DNA from 2 places in the Micromonospora polyrhachis genome. Region 2 is predicted to be linked to the other one. Evidence: predicted binding sites of a transcription regulator. Region 2 holds the regulator's gene; the other holds the start of a gene.

Evidence for each region. The regulator HrcA, encoded in region 2, represses chaperone genes, less so after heat shock. The targets are predictions, from matches to a motif close to GGTTNGCACNCTCNNNNNGAGNGTGCNAACC.
Region 1: the regulator HrcA is predicted to act here: its motif matches at 3,206-3,236, upstream of groL (chaperonin GroEL).

What each region holds. Positions count from the first base shown of each region.
Region 1 covers NZ_JACHJW010000001.1:3,796,446-3,802,802, forward strand. The annotation lists gene FHR38_RS16545 (IS701 family transposase) at 169-1,467, opposite strand; gene FHR38_RS16550 (GNAT family N-acetyltransferase) at 1,570-2,025, opposite strand; gene FHR38_RS16555 (cold-shock protein) at 2,573-2,776, shown strand; gene groL (chaperonin GroEL) at 3,433-5,055, shown strand; gene FHR38_RS16565 (hypothetical protein) at 5,179-5,421, opposite strand; gene FHR38_RS16570 (GNAT family N-acetyltransferase) at 5,542-6,357, opposite strand, start outside.
Region 2 covers NZ_JACHJW010000001.1:4,883,818-4,890,174, reverse strand. The annotation lists gene FHR38_RS21505 (snapalysin family zinc-dependent metalloprotease) at 1-364, shown strand, start outside; gene FHR38_RS21500 (serine hydrolase domain-containing protein) at 466-1,848, opposite strand; gene FHR38_RS21495 (histidine triad nucleotide-binding protein) at 1,970-2,323, opposite strand; gene FHR38_RS21490 (16S rRNA (uracil(1498)-N(3))-methyltransferase) at 2,396-3,130, opposite strand; gene dnaJ (molecular chaperone DnaJ) at 3,137-4,273, opposite strand; gene hrcA (heat-inducible transcriptional repressor HrcA) at 4,363-5,388, opposite strand; gene FHR38_RS21475 (DUF4870 domain-containing protein) at 5,602-6,333, shown strand.

The sequences.
Region 1 (6,357 bases), 1.1 Mb from region 2:
GACGCCCGGTGAGACGGTCGAGTGCGGCCGACGTGGCGTCGTCGGCGGGGAGGTAGACGACCAGTTGCTGGCCATCAGCGCCAGGTGGGTCGAGCCTCTCGTAGGCCAGTCGCAACTCGCCCACCTCGGACGAACGCTGGCCTGTGTCCTCGGGCTAGTACTCCAACGTCACTTCGCCTGTCTGTGCTGGTAGTGGGATCGTCGGGCTCGGGCTTGCGATGTTCGCCGCCAGATCGACCAGCGCAGGGTGTGTGCTGGCGGTAGCGATACGGCGAGGACGAAAACGTTGAGGAGTCGGCGGATCTCGGGGACGGTCAACGCGATGAGCTCCGGATTGGCGTCGGACTGTTGCGCGGTGGCGGCGAGGATGGTCAGGACGGCCAAGGCGAGCATGGTCAGGGTGATGTGGCGGTGCCAGCCGGTCCAGCCGCGGACCTGGTAGTGGTCCAGGCCGACCTGCCCTTTGCCGGTCTGGAACAGTTCCTCGATGCTCCAACGGGAGCCGGCTACTCGTACAAGGGTGTGTAGCGGCACCGGGTGGGGCGTCCAGCACAGGTAGAAGGCCAGCTCACCGGTGGTGCGGTTGCGGCGGATGAGTAACCACCGATGCTCACCCTGGTTGGTGGCGGTGGTGATCCACGCCCACAGGTAGTCACGGGGACCTTTCGCCCCTGGCCCGCAACTGTGTAGCTGCCACTGGCTGGTGGGGATCCGTTCGGCGAGATCGTCGACGCGGACCAGGGTGCGGCCGTCGTTGACCGCCACGCGTCGGTCGCAGCCGACCGCCAGGACATAGCCGATTGCGCGGTGTTCCAGGTCAGCGCGTAGGCCGGGGTCGGCGCCGTAAACCTCGTCGCCGGTCACCCAGCCAGCCGGAACACCAGCGTCCAACGCGGCCGTGATCATCTGCCGGGCCAGGGTAGGTTTCGTAGCGAACCAGACCTCTCCCTCGGGGACACCAGCGGCGGCGAGACGGTCCGGCCGGTCACACCAGGTTGTCTCGGGTAGGTAGAGCCTGCGGTCGATCATCGCCCGCGTGGCAGGCGTCACGTAGGCCAGAAACACCCCGACCTGGCTGTTCTCCACCCGGCCGGCGGTGCCGGTGTACTGCCGCTGCACCCCGACCGAACACACGCCCTTCTTCAGGAACCCCGTCTCGTCGACGACCAGGACCGCATCGGGGTGTCCGAGATGCTCCACCAGCCAATCCCGCACGTCATCACGCACGGCGTCTGCGTCCCACACCGCCGTACGCAGCAGCCGCTGCATCGCCTGCGGATCAGCGTGACCAGCCCGTTCCGCCAACGACCAGCAGGTCTTACGTTCCACGTCCGACAGCAGCCCTTCCACGAACTGCCCGGCCGTCTGGCGTGGCTCCGCCCGCACGAACCGGCCCGCGACACGCGCCTTCGCCTCGTCCAGAATGACCCGCCACCCGGCAGGGTCTACGCTATGGCCCACGGCCACCGCACGATCTTCGATTGTCCTCACAAACCATCGATGATCTACGCGGTGGCCGTCCTCATACCCACGCCACGCCCAACGCCAAAGCCAAGTGACGTTGGAGTACTAGGCGGTACGGCGCATCTGGAGTTCGGTGAGTGTCGGCAACGTCGGGTGCGGTACGCGTACCCCGGTGTCGACGAAACCGAGCCGTTCATAGGCTCGGACCGCCCGGTCGTTGCCGACCACCACCTCCAGCATCAGATTCGGCCGCCCGACGGACCTGGACCAGGCCGCCACGTCCTCGATCAACTCGGCGAGCAGGCCTCGGCCCCGCCAGCGCGGAGTCAGATAGACGCCGAAGATGATGGCCAGTTCGGGATCGTCCGGTGCCGGGAAGCCGGCCGCGTGCCCCACGAGGCGACCGTCGTGCTCGGCGATCGACCGGACGGATCCACGGGCGGTCGAATCGTTGGCGATGCGGGCCGCGAACTCGTCATGCGGGCGTGCCGCCGCATCCGCCAGAGTCTCCAGGAAGGCGAGCGGCGAATCGGCGAGCATCTCCAGCCGCAGCGCCCGCATCCGGGCTGCGTCGGCTGGCCGGATCCGACGTACGACCACTCTGTCATCGGTGAGCCGCCCCCGCCCTTCGCTGGCCTCGATGACGGTTCGGGCCGAGTCGACGGTGCCGTCGGCCGGTTGGCTACGGCGGCGGTGTGTCGGGCCGATCGGCGCGGCGGCGTGCTCCGAAGCGGCAGCCCGTGTGCTTGTCATGAGGCATGCCTACCGGGACCCGGGGCAGCCGGCAACCTGATTCGGTAACGCCGTCCGGGCCGGTACGCACTTACAAAGACGAGCGCCAATAGGTGAGCCTGTTTTCTCAGGTAGAACGGGTGGTCGCGGGTGGCGCTGATGCTCTCATCGGAGAAGCGGATGGGGATGGCTTTATCAGGCGGATCGTCATGTCCGATTTGGGGTAGTGCGGAGCTGAGAGGGCTGGTGTACCGTGCGATTTCGACCGCTGATTCGACGGGTCGTACAGGTTTGCCGAACGGGCGGTCCCGGCAGGCGTACGCCGTGGTCGGGGGTTGTCGTTGACCCAGCACCAATCGAAGTGAGGAAGTGCACCGTGGCACAGGGCACCGTCAAGTGGTTCAACAGCGAAAAGGGCTACGGCTTCATCGCGGTCGACGGCGGGCAGGACGTCTTCGTCCACTTCTCCGCGATCCAGATGGACGGTTACAAGGCATTGGATGATGGGCAGCGGGTGGAGTTCGAGATTGCCCAGGGTGAGAAAGGCCCGCAGGCCGAGAAGGTACGCGTCATCGCCTGATCGATCTTGGTATCGCGCGACTCGGCGTCGCGTGCTTACTTGAATGAGATCTACCATCGGTTCATCCGTATCCGATCCGGCAGGACCGTGACCTGCTCCAGGTCACGGTCTGAGGATCATTGTCACGGCCGACGTGGGCTATTTCTGCCCGGTGCATCTGTGATGCCTACTCGGTGATCCGGGCGGCTGATTCCTGCGTAGCGATCTGTGGCACTCCGTCTGGCCGTTGCGGGTGCACCTCTGCGCCTCGGCCGTCTCTCTGCCCCTCGACCCCGGGCGAGCCTCTGCCCCTGGGTCCAGGGTGAGCCGCTGCCCCCGGGCCCCGGGAAGCCGCGTTTCCGATGCACTTCTCCGTGCCGGGTGTCTCCCGGGCCAGCGCGACTGCCCTGACGCGCTTGCACTCGGTAGGGGAGAGTGCTAAAAACAGGGTGTTGGCACTCGCACCCCGTGAGTGCCAAAGGTCGGGGCGGTAGGGCCACGGTCGCGCAGCCGATGGAGACGGATGTGCGGCACATGGCCGGTCGTCGCGGGCTGTCCGCCCGGCCGGCGGACGTCATTGTCGCCAGGTAGTGACGTCCGAAGGTGCGTAACCAGGCGGCCCATCCGTAGACCAATCGGGATCGGGTGGCCGTGAGTGTCCAGGAGGACAACGCCGTATGGCCAAGATGATCGCGTTCGACGAGGAGGCCCGTCGTGGCCTCGAGCGGGGCATGAACACCCTCGCTGACGCCGTAAAGGTGACGCTGGGCCCCAAGGGCCGCAACGTCGTGCTCGAGAAGAAGTGGGGCGCCCCCACCATCACCAACGATGGTGTGAGCATCGCCAAGGAGATCGAGCTCGAGGACCCGTACGAGAAGATCGGCGCTGAGCTGGTCAAGGAGGTCGCCAAGAAGACCGACGACGTGGCCGGTGACGGCACGACGACGGCGACCGTCCTGGCCCAGGCGCTGGTCCGCGAGGGCCTGCGCAACGTCGCGGCCGGTGCGAACCCGATGGCCCTGAAGCGGGGCATCGAGGCCGCCGTCGGCGCCGTGGCGGAGGAGCTGGCCAAGCTCGCCAAGGACGTCGAGACCAAGGAGCAGATCGCCTCCACCGCGTCGATCTCCGCCGGTGACACCACCGTCGGTGAGATCATCGCCGAGGCGATGGACAAGGTCGGCAAGGAAGGCGTCATCACCGTCGAGGAGAGCAACACCTTCGGGCTGGAGCTTGAGCTCACCGAGGGCATGCGCTTCGACAAGGGGTACGTCTCGGCGTACTTCATGACCGACCCGGAGCGGATGGAAGCGGTCTTCGACGACCCGTACATCCTGATCGCCAACAGCAAGATCTCCGCGGTCAAGGACCTGCTGCCGATCCTCGAGAAGGTCATGCAGGGCGGCAAGCCGCTGGTGATCATCGCCGAGGACGTCGAGGGCGAGGCGCTGGCCACCCTGATCGTCAACAAGGTGCGGGGCACCTTCAAGTCCGTCGCCGTCAAGGCCCCGGGCTTCGGCGACCGCCGCAAGGCCATGCTGGGTGACATCGCCATCCTCACCGGTGGCCAGGTCATCAGCGAGGAGATCGGCCTCAAGCTCGACGCCGCCAACCTGGACCTGCTGGGCCAGGCGCGCAAGGTCGTCATCACCAAGGACGAGACCACCATCGTCGACGGTGCCGGTGACGCCGAGCAGATCCAGGGTCGGGTCAACCAGATCCGGGCCGAGATCGAGAAGAGCGACTCCGACTACGACCGCGAGAAGCTGCAGGAGCGGCTGGCCAAGCTGGCCGGCGGCGTTGCGGTCATCAAGGTCGGCGCGGCCACCGAGGTCGAGCTGAAGGAGCGCAAGCACCGCATCGAGGACGCCGTCCGTAACGCCAAGGCGGCCGTCGAAGAGGGCATCGTCCCCGGTGGTGGTGTCGCGCTGGTGCAGGCCGGCAAGACCGCCTTCGACAAGTTGGACCTCACCGGTGACGAGGCGACCGGTGCGCAGATCGTCAAGATCGCGCTGGACGCCCCGCTGCGGCAGATCGCCGTCAACGCCGGCCTCGAGGGTGGCGTCGTCGTGGAGCGGGTCCGCAACCTGGACGCGGGCCACGGCCTCAACGCCGCCAACGGTGAGTACGTCGACCTGCTCAAGGCCGGCATCATCGACCCGGCCAAGGTGACCCGTTCGGCGCTGCAGAACGCATCGTCGATCGCGGCCCTGTTCCTGACCACCGAGGCTGTGGTGGCGGACAAGCCGGAGAAGACCCCGGCTGCCCCGGCCGCGCCGGGTGGCGGGGAGATGGACTTCTGAGTTCAGAGTCCACCACGTAGGACAAGGAAGGGGCGGGCCGCGCGAGCGGTCCGCCCCTTCGTCATGTCGGCGTCAGTTCGATGGCTCGGTCATGCTGCTGTCACGTCCTCGGTCGCCCCGGTCTCACGTCGGAAGTGGCCGTTGGTTCCGCCGCTTCTCGGCCCGGGTGAATGGTTGCCGGATCTGGATGGGCGCGTCGACCATTTCGATTGGCTCGTCGTACGGGTCGTCGACGCCGTTCATCTCGACGAGCTGGTCCGCGTCCCCGTAGTCGAGCCGGCTGATCGGAGCCTCTCCGGGCAGATCCGGCAACCGGGCCCAGGTGTCCGATTGGAGATCGTCACTAGCTTCCTCGTCGTTCGCCATGACCTCCTCCTCTCAGCCACACGGTAGGGCCTGGTTACGGAGGAGTACGGCAGAACGGGGTAATGTGCCGGTTTAGCCCATTACCTATTTGGTGTCGAACTGGCGGCTGGTCATCCGGTGTCAGAGTTGCTTGCGGTAGAGGAAGAACACCCGCTCGATCCGGGCCCCAGCACTGCCGGAATAGAACGGCACCGGACCGACCCAACCGATCTGCGCCCGCTCGTGGCCGGCTGCTCGCTGGTCACGCAGACAGCGCCGAAGCAGCACACCACCGATCCCCAGCCCTTCGGCAGCGGGGGCCGTACCCATCGGACCGAACCAGGTCGGCCGAGACGATCCGTACGCGGCGAAGCCGAGCAACTCGCCATCGCGTACGGCCAGGTGGCAGCCGCCCTCCGCCCGGCTGATCGCGTGCCTGACCTCGTCGGTCCATGCCCCGCCGAAGTGCTCCCCGATGAGCGCGGCGAGTGCCGGGACGTCCTCGGGCGTCGCCCGACGCACCGTGATGCCGGACGCGGCCAGCCGCTCCTCGGCCGCCCCGGTCGACCGCAGTGCCGGCGAATCGTCGTACGACAGGTCGGCGGTCATGTTCCACGCCGTACGGTCCTGCTCGTAGCCGAGCTTCAGAGCCGCGCAGACAGCCGGTGTGTATCGCACGTCGATGCCGGGCCAGGCGTAGTACGGCGGGTTGCCGGCGAGGCGTACCTCGGTCGCACCGCGCTTGGCCAACCCTTCCTCGGTGCGGGTGAGTAGTGCCCGGCCGATGCCCCGACGGCGGGCCGACCGTCGTACGGCGAGCAGGTCGACGTGTCCCCGGCCCGGATCCTTCGCGCTGATCGAGCTGAGCGCGACCCCGACGACGGTGTCGCCGACCATCGCGACGAGCCCGGCGGTACGCCCGTCGGTGGGGCGTTCGCGCAGCCGGGCGACGATCTG
Region 2 (6,357 bases):
GCTCTCCCAGTGCGGGTCGAACCTGCGGATCTACCAGATCACCGGCGGCGGCTCGTACGCCGTCCGTACCAGCCTCGGCAACGGCCGGGTCTACATCGACACCCAGCAGGCCCAGCAGTACAGCCCGCTACGGATCATGACCCACGAGATCGGGCACATCCTCGGCCTGCCCGACAACTACAACGGCAACTGCGCCCTGTTGATGTCCGGCGGCAGCGCCGGCACCAGCTGCACCAACCCGTACCCGAGCAGCGGCGAGGCGTCCCGGGTCGACCAGCTCTTCGGCTTCGCCCCCAGCCGTGGCGACGCGACGCACGTGTTCCAGGGCAGCTGGCCGGCACCGACCGTGCTGCCCGTCGGCTAGCCCCAGTCCGACAGCGGCCGGCGCGGTATCCCACCGCGCCGGCCGCTCGGAATGTCCGCCACAATCTGGCCGCTCGGAATATCCGTCTTAGTAAGGGCCAGTCAGGACGCGTCCGAACGGCGGAAGTCGTAGCCGTCGAAGGTCTCCTGGTTACGGGTGAACCGATAGGTCGCCCAGTGCATCCGGACCACCGCGCCGCGCTCGTCCCGGGTCAGCCGCAGCAACTCGCCAACCTCCCGGCCGGAGACGGTACGCAGCACGTCCGGCTGGTCGGGCAACGGAACGAAGACGGCTGGTGGCCGACCAGCCGCATCGTCCGCCCCCCGGGCCCGCAGCACACCGTCGCGCCACGAGAAGACGTACTCGAATCCCTCACCCCACCAGCGGCCGAGCACACCACGGTACGGTTCCGGCGCGGGGTCACCGGGAGCCCAGGCCACGATCTCGGCCGGGTCATCGGCCACGGCGGCGGCCAGCAGCCGATGGGGCAGCTCCATGATCGCGGTGGCGGTGCCGGAGGACGCCAGTACCGCACACCCCATCGCGCCCGGCGTGTCAGCGCCACCCCGGCGGCCGTAGACGGCCGACAGGAAGCCCGGCATCGCCCCGTCGTGTCCGACGTGCACGACCCGGTCGCCCTGCGGCAGCAGAATCAACCCCAGCCCGAAACCAGTGCTCCAGAGCGTCTCGTCGGTGGTGGTCAACGGCCAGCGCATCTCGTCCAGATTGCCAGACCGCAGTACGGCACCCGTCGGATCGACCACAGCCGGGTCGGCCAGGAAGGCGGCCCAGCGAGCCATGTCCGACGCGGTGCTCCAGAGCTGCGCCGCCGGGGCCACCGCGCCGAAATCGGTCGGCGGCTCGGGCCGGGCATGGTCGGAATAGGCGTCCACCAGGAATCCGGTCACCGCGGTCGGCCCCGGCTCGACGCTGGTCGCCGACAGGCCGAGCGGGCGCAACACCCGGTCGGCCAACACCTCGGCCCAGGTGCCGCCCCGCAACCGGCCCACGGCGTGACCCAGCAGGGCCAGGCCCAGGTTGGAGTAGTGGTAGCGACGGCCCGGCGGCAGCACCCGCTCCGCGCGTACCAGGTCGGCGATGAGCCGGTCGACGTCCGGCGCGTCCAGGTTGTCCCACACGTCACCGTGGGGCTCCCGCTGGAGACCGGCGGTGTGCGACAGCAGCCGGCGTAGGGTCAGCTCGCGGTGCGCCGGCACGTCGAGGTGGGCACCGATCGGATCGTCGAGATCGAGCAGGCCCTCGTCCCGGCACTGCATCACCAGTACGGCCGTGAAGGTCTTGGTCACCGAACCGATCCGGAACCGGCTCGCCTCGGTCAACGGGGTGTCGTTTCCCGTACCGCCCACGGTGCAGTTCCACAGCGGGCGATCGGCCCGGTGCAGCGCCACGGAGAGCGCCGGTACCCGCGCCTCCACCTGCACCTGTCGGGTCATCCGCTCCAGCCGTCGGCTCACCTCGGTCATCCGTCCTCCCATCGCGCCTCGCATGCCCACTCCCCCGCGCAAGATCATCGCACCGATCCTCCTGGGGAAAGGAAGGTCCCCACCTAGCGTTCTCGCCTTGGAAGGGGCCCTTCCCCACACCTCAGCGGGGGGCGAGCATCGGGCCCAACGGCGCCCCGCCGAGCACGTGGGCGTGCGCGTGCGGCACCTCCTGGCCGCCGTACTCGCCGGTGTTGAACATCAGGCGGAAGCCGTCGACCAGCAGGCCCTCGTGTTCGGCCACGTTGGCAGCGGTCTCCAGCACCTCGCCGGCCAGCTTCGGGTCCGCCTGGGCCAGGGTGGCCACGTCCACGTAGTGCTCCTTCGGAATCACCAGGACGTGTACCGGGGCCTTCGGGTTGATGTCACGAAAGGCGAGGGTCGTGTCGGTCTCCCGGACCACGGTCGCCGGGATCTCGCCGGTGACGATGCGACAGAACAGGCAGTCGGTCTTCATCCGTCGCATGTTATGCCGATACGCCGCCGGGCACCCGGCAGGAACCCACCCCGACCGGCTCGATAGGTGGCGTCACCAACGCCCGAGGCGGGCGGAGAGTACGGCGAGCGCGGCAACCCCGGCGGTGGAGGTACGCAGCACCTGCGTGCCGAGTCGTACCGGCACCCCGCCGGCGGCTTCCAGCGCGGCCAGCTCGGTCGGCGCGATCCCGCCCTCGGGCCCGACGACCAGCACGATGTCACCGGTCGCCGGCAGGGGCACCGTGGACAGCGGGGTCTCCGCCTCCTCGTGCAACACCAGACCGGCCCCCGCCGCGCCGATCCGGCGGGCCACGGTGTTCGTGGACTCGTCCGGGGCTCCGGCGACCACCGGTAGCCAGGCGCGTCGCGCCTGCTTGGCTGCCTCCCGGGCGGTCGCCACCCACTTGTCCCGGGACCGTGCCCCCCGCTCACCCCGCCACTGCGTCACCGAGCGGGCCGCCGCCCAGGGCACGATCTCGTCGACCCCCACCTCGGTCATCGCCTGTACGGCCAGTTCCCCCCGGTCGCCCTTGGCGATCCCCTGCACGACGACGAGCCGGGGATCGGCGGCGGCGACGTACTCCCGAGAGGTGACCGTCAGGTCGAGGGTGCCCCGGCCGACGGCGGTGACCACGGCGGAGGCGATGCCCCCCTGCCCGTCGGCCAGCAACAGCCGCTCACCGGCACGGAGCCGCTGTACCGTCGCGGCGTGGTGCCCCTCCGGGCCGGTGAGGGTCAGCGTGTCGCCGGACGGCAGTGACTCGACCAGGAACAGCGGTTCGCTCACCGGGGATCAGCCGTGGCCGTTGAAGGCGTCCCGCATCCGGGAGAAGAAGCCGCCCTGCTTGCTGAGCTCGGCGACCTCCTCGCCCCGGGTCTTGGCGAACTCGCGCAGCATCCGCTCCTGATCGGCGTCGAGCTTGGTGGGGGTACGCACGTCGAGGTGCACGAACAGGTCGCCACGTCCGGTGCCGCGCAGGTGGGGCACGCCCCGGGCACGTAGCCGCAGGGTACTGCCGGGCTGGGTGCCGGCCTTGACGTCGACCGTCTCCTCGCTGTCCAGCGTCTTGATGGTCAGCCGGGTGCCGAGCGCCGCCGCGGTCATCGGCACGGTCACCCGGCAGTGCAGGTCGTCGCCCTTGCGGGAGTAGACGTCGTGGGGGCGCTCGTGGATCTCGACGTAGAGGTCACCGGCGGTGCCGCCGCCCGGACCCACCTCTCCCTGCTGGGCGAGCCGGATCCGCATGCCGTCCTCGACCCCGGCGGGGATCTTGACGGTCAGCGAGCGACGGGTACGGACCCGACCGTCACCGGCGCAGGTGGGGCAGGGGCTCGGGATGGTCGTGCCGTAGCCCTGGCACACCGTGCAGGGGCGGGCCGAGACGACCTGACCAAGGAAGGTGCGCTGCACCGACTGCACCTCGCCCCGGCCGCCACAGGCTTCACAGGTGGCCAGGTGGGTGCCGGCCGCCGTACCCGCGCCGGAGCAGGTGGTGCAGAGGATCGCGGTGTCGACCGTGATCGGCGCCTCGATCCCGAAGGCCGTCTCGTGCAGGTCGAGTTCGAGCCGGATTATCGCGTCGGAGCCTGGCCTGGTCCGGGACCGGGGGCCGCGGCTCGCGCCGCCGGCCGCCCCGAAGAAGGCGTCCATGATGTCCTGGAACCCGACGAACGGGCCTGCTGCTCCGCCGGGTCCGGCACCTCCGCCGCCCGGAGCCAGGGGGTCGCCCCCCAGGTCGACGATCTGCCGCTTCTGGTCGTCGGAGAGAACCTCGTAGGCGGCGTTGATGTCCTTGAACTTCTCGTGCGCCTCCGGGTCCGGATTGACGTCCGGGTGGTATTGGCGCGCGAGCTTACGGTAGGCACGCTTGATCTCGTCGTCGGAGGCGTCCCGGTTGACGCCGAGAATCCCGTAGTAGTCCTTGGCCACTGCGTTCCGTGTCCTCATGTCTGTCTCGCGTTGCCGTCCGCCGGTCGTCCCAGGTCGGAGTCGGAGTCGGGGTCAATGCGAATCTGTGGTCAATTCTGCGCCAACAGGTCGCCAACGTAGCGTGCCACGGCGCGCACGGTGGCGATGGTGCCGGGGTAGTCCATCCGGGTCGGGCCGAGTACGCCCAGGCCACCCACGATGGTGGCGCCCGGACCGTATCCGGTGCTCACCACCGAGGTCGAGCGTAGATTGTCGATCTCGTTCTCGTCACCGATCCGGACCCGTAGCGTGCTGCTGGGCTCGGCCTCGCCGATCAGTTTGAGCAGCACGACCTCCTCCTCCAGGGCTTCGAGGATCGGACGCAGGGAGCCTTGGAAGTCGAGCAGGCCACCTCGGGTGAGGTTGGCCGTACCGGCCAGCGCGATCCGCTCCTCGTGGCGCTCGACGAGCGTCTCCAGCAGCACGGTGGAGAGGGTGGTCATGCCACCGCGCAGGTGCGGGGCCACCTCCTCGACCAGGGCCTGGACCAGCGGTGGGGTGTCGGCCAGCCGACTACCCACCAGTTTCTCGTTGACCAGGCGACGCAGGTCCGTGACATCCTCGGCCGGCATCGGGGCGGGCAGCTCGACCAGACGCTGCTCGACCCGCCCGGTGTCGGCGATCATGACGACCATGAGCCGGGTCGTCGAGATCGGTACCAGTTCCAGGTGTCGGACCGACGAGCGCGCCAGACTCGGGTACTGCACGACGGCGACCTGACGGGTCAGCTGCGCGAGCAGCCGGACCGTACGGTGCACCACATCGTCGAGATCGACCGCGCCCACCAGGAACCGTTCGATCGCCCGACGCTCGGCCGGGGTGAGCGGCTTGACCCGGGAAAGCCGGTCTACGAACAGCCGGTAGCCGCGATCGGTGGGCACCCGCCCGGCACTGGTGTGCGGCTGCCGGATGTAGCCCTCCTCCTCCAGCACCGCCATGTCGTTACGCACCGTGGCCGGGGAGACCCCGAGCTGATGCCGCTCGACGAGCGCCTTGCTGCCGACCGGCTCCTGGGTTACGACGTAGTCCTCGACGATCGCCCGAAGCACGTCGAGCTTGCGGTCATCGAGACCCATCTGCACCTCCTACCGGCTACGCCTCGTCAGCCGCCGATCCGGCGGCTTGGCACTCGACTCTAGCGAGTGCCAGTCTACGGCCAAGTTCCACCACCTCGCGATGATCACTTAGAGCTTTCTGGCCCGTGGTTCGGAAACTTCCTCACCAGTTGTTCGGAAAACTGTCTGGTACCGGTCTAGTGCCCCTTGTACTCGCCCCTTAGCGTGAGTTTCATGACAGAACCACCTCGCCCTTCCGACGGGAACAACTCCGGGGCACCGTCACCGGACCCGACCGCGTCCCCCACATCCCCCGCGTCCTACTCGATGCCGGGCGAGGTTCCCTCCCCCGGATCCGCGACATCGCCGGCCGAGCCGCCGTCGTCCGAGCCACCGTCGTACGGACCACCGTCGTCCGAGCCGCCGTCGTCCGAGCCGCCCGGGTACGGGGCGCCGTACGGGGTCACTCCCGAGTCGCCGTCCTACGCGGCATCGCCGTACCAGTCACCCGGCGACATCCCACCGTCGACGGACTATCCCGCTGGCGGGTATCCGCCACCGGGCGGCGGATACCCCCCGCCGAGTGGTGGCTACCCCCCGCCCGGCGGCCCGTACGGGGCTGCAGCCCCGGTCGGCTACGCCAACAACGACGAGAAGACCTGGGTGCTGATCGCCCACTTCGGTGGCATCCTCGTGAGCTTCATCGCCCCACTCGTAGCGATGTTGGCCAAAGGAAACGAGTCGCCGACCGTACGGGCACACGCGGTGGAGGCGCTGAACTTCCAGATCACCTGGGGCATCGCCAACATCATCGCGGCCATCCTCATGACGTGCACCCTGGGTCTGCTGTTCTTCCTGCCGCTGATCACCTTCGTCATCCTGGTCGTCTTCTCGATCCTCGGTGGTGTGAAGGCCAACGAGGGCGTGCTTTACCACTACCCGATGAGCATTCGGATGGTTAAGTAGCTCCAAGACCGGCCGCGCCGGGCA